DNA from 2 places in the Haematospirillum sp. 15-248 genome. Region 2 is predicted to be linked to the other one. Evidence: riboswitches for the same ligand, from Rfam matches in the RefSeq annotation. Region 2 holds a riboswitch; the other holds the start of a gene.
What was found. A riboswitch is a leader RNA that binds a small molecule or an ion and turns the genes downstream of it on or off. The one in region 2 is predicted to bind cobalamin.
Positions count from the first base shown of each region.

Region 1 (2,401 bases), on a different contig from region 2:
GACAGCCAGCTTTTGATATCGCTGTCCAGATCAGTCTCCACGCTGATATCCAGTGGCACGTGGAGCAATGAGCAGGAAGGGGCGAGTTGAATGTGCTCTGCGCCTTTTTGTTTTACCACGGGCTCCAGCTGATCCAGTATGGCCTCCAGATCAGCGCGCCATACGTTGCGTCCGTCTATGACCCCCAAGGACAGGATCTGCTCACGCCTTGACCTGCGTATGACTTCAGGCAGCTGTTCCGGGGCGCGCACAAGATCCAGGTGCAGCCCAGCTACGGGGAGCTGTGTTGCCAGATCAAGATTATCCCCCAGTCCGCCAAACCATGTAGTTAACATGATGTTCAGATTGGGGAGTGCGCGTGCAAAGGCCTGATATGTTGTTTGCAATGCGGTTCGGGCTTCATTATCCAGATCGGTAACCAGGCAGGGTTCGTCGATCTGGATCCAGTCTGCTCCTTCAAGTGACAAGCGTGTCAGGAGGTCGATGTACACCAGCAGTAACGAATCAAGATTCCGAAGAGGGGAGACAATGGGGTCGGTGCTCTTTCCCAGTTTGAGGAATGTAACAGGCCCGAGAAGAACCGGTCGTGTTCTGTACCCCAGAAGGCGTGCTTCCCGATACTCGTTGACAGCCTTCAGACATGAAAGACGGAAGGATTGTCCGGGTGTGAATTCCGGAACCATGTAATGGTAGTTGGTATCAAACCACTTTGTCATATCTTGGGCTGGTATGCCGGCCCCTGTATAGGCCGGGTTGCAGGCATTGTGGCATTCCCTTCCTGCGGTGCCCCGTGTTCCGCGGGCCATGGCAAAGTATGTTGTCAGTCCCGGCGGGCCGCCTTGCCAGTCATATCGCTCCGGTATGGCACCAACCATGGCGCTGGTATCAAGGACATGGTCATACAGGGAAAAATCATTTGATGGCAGAATGGTCGCGCCTTGTTCAACCTGTCGCGCCCAATTTCTGGCCTTGAGCTTGGTTGCGGTGTGTACAAGTGCACTTTCCGCTATATTACCTTTCCAGAAGTCTTCCAGGGCAAACTTCAATTCCCTGTGCCGACCGATACGCGGCATGCCAAGGGTTGCTACAGAAAGAGAAGAAACAGTCACGGCTTGACCCCCATGGTGTTGGGGCAAGGTAGAGCGGACACGCAGAAAGGCGACTGGTACAGAGCGACCCGTACACCCTCAGGCGTACCACCGGGACACCCCGCCCGAGGACGTTATAAGTCGGGGCAGGTCTCCTGGCTTGCGAGTCCTCGTGGTCGTCTGGCCTTCCCGGAACGTGATAGTCCCAGTGACACGTAGCGACGGCCTACTCTTCGCCTACAGTTGCGGGGGCAGCTCCGGATTAGTTTGGAGAACGTACCGGATTCCCTCTTAGCTTCGGGCGTTGTCCCGAAGAACCTCGACCATGAGACGATAGGTGGGAGGTGATACAACTGTCAATAAGACATAAAGATATGTTTATGCTTTCTGGTTCGGAAGGAGGGGTGTTGTGCCGAGAACATCCTGTGCCTGGACTGTGCGCCATTGTCCGGATTCAAGATCACCGAGTGCAAGATGGCCGATCTGCACGCGTACCAAGCGCAGAGTCGGAAATCCCGTTGCGGCGGTCATTCGGCGGACCTGTCGGTTCTTTCCTTCGGTCAACGTCAGGCGTAGCCAGGCGGTGGGAACTGATTTGCGGTAACGTACCGGCGGGTTTCTTGGCGGCAGATCAAAATCTTCGGGCATCAATTCAACGGTGGCCGGTCGTGTTCGGTATATCCGGCTCCCCACCCTTATATCTGTTCCGGTGCGGAGCATGGTGAGAGCCTCTTCGTCCGGAATGCGCTCCACCTGTACCAAATAGATACGAGGGTGTGCATGGCTGGGTTCCAGCAACTGATGCACAAGCCGACGATCCGAGGATAGAATCAGCAAGCCTTCACTGTCCTGGTCCAACCGACCCGCTGCATATACCCCGGGGGGAAGGCCGAAATCAGCTAGTGTCCTTTGCCCTGATGCCTCGGGTGTAAACTGACTCAACACGCCATAGGGTTTATGAAAAGCAATTGTTTTTGAACGAGCGGGACGTGTCATGATGCGTCTTCAGAGGCAGGAATGCAGCGTGGGGAAAAAGACATATAACAGCATACACATGGCATGGATATGCCTTCGGACGTCTTGGCTCCATAAAGATCAGAACCCTTGATTGCGTAATTGTATGACCTGGGCTAGATTTCAGAGAATGAAAGAAATGTGTACATTGTTCTCTTGCCTGGTGTGTCTCTGCCGGTGCCTTGGCTTTTATGTCCCGGCCCTTGTCGTTCCGGTGTGTTGCTTGGTGGGTTTGGGAATGTATGTGCCGGGGGCTTTATAACAGAGCAGGGTGCACTATGGGTTTCGGAAATCCGACA
Region 1 is NZ_JAAVTF010000001.1:13,947-16,347, forward strand. It holds gene metE (5-methyltetrahydropteroyltriglutamate--homocysteine S-methyltransferase) at 1-1,109, opposite strand, end outside; cobalamin riboswitch at 1,216-1,425, opposite strand; gene HEQ72_RS00080 (pseudouridine synthase) at 1,467-2,084, opposite strand; gene putP (sodium/proline symporter PutP) at 2,381-2,401, shown strand, end outside.
Region 1: linked by a shared signal. The riboswitch ahead of metE (5-methyltetrahydropteroyltriglutamate--homocysteine S-methyltransferase) and the one ahead of HEQ72_RS10755 (TonB-dependent receptor plug domain-containing protein) in region 2 are both predicted to bind cobalamin.

Region 2 (2,401 bases):
GATCTGAGGGGCGGGCCGTGGGGCAGCATAGAATCCAGGTAGCAGCCAGTCCCATAACGACACCAATAAAGACGATGCCGTAAAATGGCAGGGGCGACCATAAAAAAAGAGCAAGAAGAGAGGTTGCCATCATTGAAACCGCCATTATCTTGGCTGATAACGGAATGGCACGGTGTCGGCGCCAATCTTCAATCAAGGGACCAAAAACAGGGTGGGTTTCCAGACGTGCAGCCCATTCCGGATTGCCCTTCGTAAAAGCCCAGACGGCAACCAAGACGAAAACGGTTGTTGGCACCCCCGGAAGCAAGATACCAACAGCACCAATCCCTATCATCAAGATGCCGATAACAATCCAAACATAGCGTAGCAATCTGCTCCTCCCTGATACAGACATGCCCTTATATGTCCCATAAAAAGAGATCTTCATACACAGCAATTCAGAATCTGATTGCATAATCGTCGGGTGATGCTCAACGTCATCCCTTGACAGGAACGTGTCATTTGTTTAGCGATTTCACTGCGTCTGTGGTTCCGGAATGCACGTGTATCCGGATGAAAAGGGAACAACGGATGGAAAACTTCTCTACGAGGTTTCCCTGATGTGGCTGTCCCCGCAACTGTAGGCGGAGAGTCCGTGCCGACATACCACTGTCAAGGCAGCGTTTTGCCTGACGGGAAGGTGGCACAGGATGTTGACCCGCAAGCCAGGAGACCTGCCACAGACAGCGTCACGTCATCCGATACCGGGGTAGTATCGGTGGCAGCTTTTCGTTGTTGTGGCGCAGCACCAAGAATGGTGTCACCGGGGGGTATTCTCTGGTGACGCCGGTCTTTCTGTCGGGCTGGGCTCCGGGAACGGCGTGCCTGCCACATCGAGGGCAACGTTTTGAAAGCACGTCTCCTTGTTTTCAGTATTCCCTGTCTGTTCCCGGCAACCCTGGCAACGGCATCATCCACCCTTCCCCCGCTGACAGTCAGTGAAACAATCCCGGCGATGGCAGGCGTTTCCCAGGAGCAGACAACCATCAGCCAATCCACAGTAACGGCCGAAGATATTCAGCGTAATCAGATCACGCGTCTGGATGAAGTCTTCCAGCAAATACCGGGTTTGTCGCTCAGTCATACCAATGGATATGGGGACCAAGCGCAGTTGAGACTACGTGGCGCGGGCGCCCGCAACGTACGGGTTTTTATCGACGGGATAGAGGTGAGTGACACATCAAGATCCCAATCTCAGTTCTATGTTTCTGGTATGAACATGGATGATATTGAGAGCGTTGATGTTCTGCGGGGTCCACAGGCTGGACGTTTTGGTGCTGATACCGGCGGTGGCGTCATCAATATCACAACAAAGCGTGCCAATGCCCCCTTCAGTGGAAAGTCGGCTGTGGAGTTAGGCAGCTACAAGACCCGTAGAGGACAATCCATGATATCCGGTCTGTCCGGCCCCATAGACTACCGTGTGTCCTTACATGGTGAAAACAGGGGCGGTTACTCCGACTATAACAAGCGCAGGGGGGGCACAGAGCGTGATGGATACCGCCAGTGGGGAGGAGCGGCTCGCCTGGGCCTTCAGGCAACAGAGGAGGCACGATTAGACAGCTTTGTCCGTTATACGCGTGAGGATCGTTTTTATGACTGGAATACGCAGGATACGTTTGACAGCGTTGACATTACCAGTCACCAAGCCAGGCTGGCCGGCACACACAAGACCCCATCCCTTGGCCTGACGCAGGTCATCGCCGTTTCAGACAGCAAAACGGAACGTGCGATTGTCCGGGGCCTTCCTCTGCCTGATGCGTATAAGGGGCAAAGAAGTCGCCTGGACTATCTTGGAACCTGGACACTGAACCCATCTGTCAACATCCAGTTTGGTGCTGATTTGGGGCGTGACTCCATCAATCTCTCCGCACCGAATTACGCTTCGTCATCGCCCAATACCGATGTGTCACTGCGCACGCATGGGGCCTTTATGACGTTGGGGATAACCCCGCTCGACAATCTGGATTTTATCGCCTCTGGCCGCACCGACAACCAAACGCATCATGGCGGTGATGAAAACTGGAAACTGGGGGCCGCGTATCACGTTGCCCTTACCGGAACAACCATCCACGGAAGTTATGGTACGGCTTGGCAAACACCCAGTCTCTACGAACGCTACGATGTATGTGGCGGCAACCCGAACCTCAAGTCGGAAAGCTTGAGAGGATGGGATACAGGGTTCCAGCAACGTTTCGATTCAGGTCGGACCATTCTGAGCGTAGACTGGTTCAAGAATATGATCAAAGACCAGATCAGCTGGTCATCCAAGAGCAGTGCACGTCCCGGCTGCCCCTACGGCGGCAATTATGAAAACACGGCGCGTGTGCGGGCCCGTGGGGTGGAAACCGAGTTTTCGGTG
Region 2 is NZ_JAAVTF010000017.1:8,419-10,819, reverse strand. It holds gene HEQ72_RS10760 (YbaN family protein) at 1-370, opposite strand, end outside; cobalamin riboswitch at 510-736, shown strand; gene HEQ72_RS10755 (TonB-dependent receptor plug domain-containing protein) at 887-2,401, shown strand, end outside.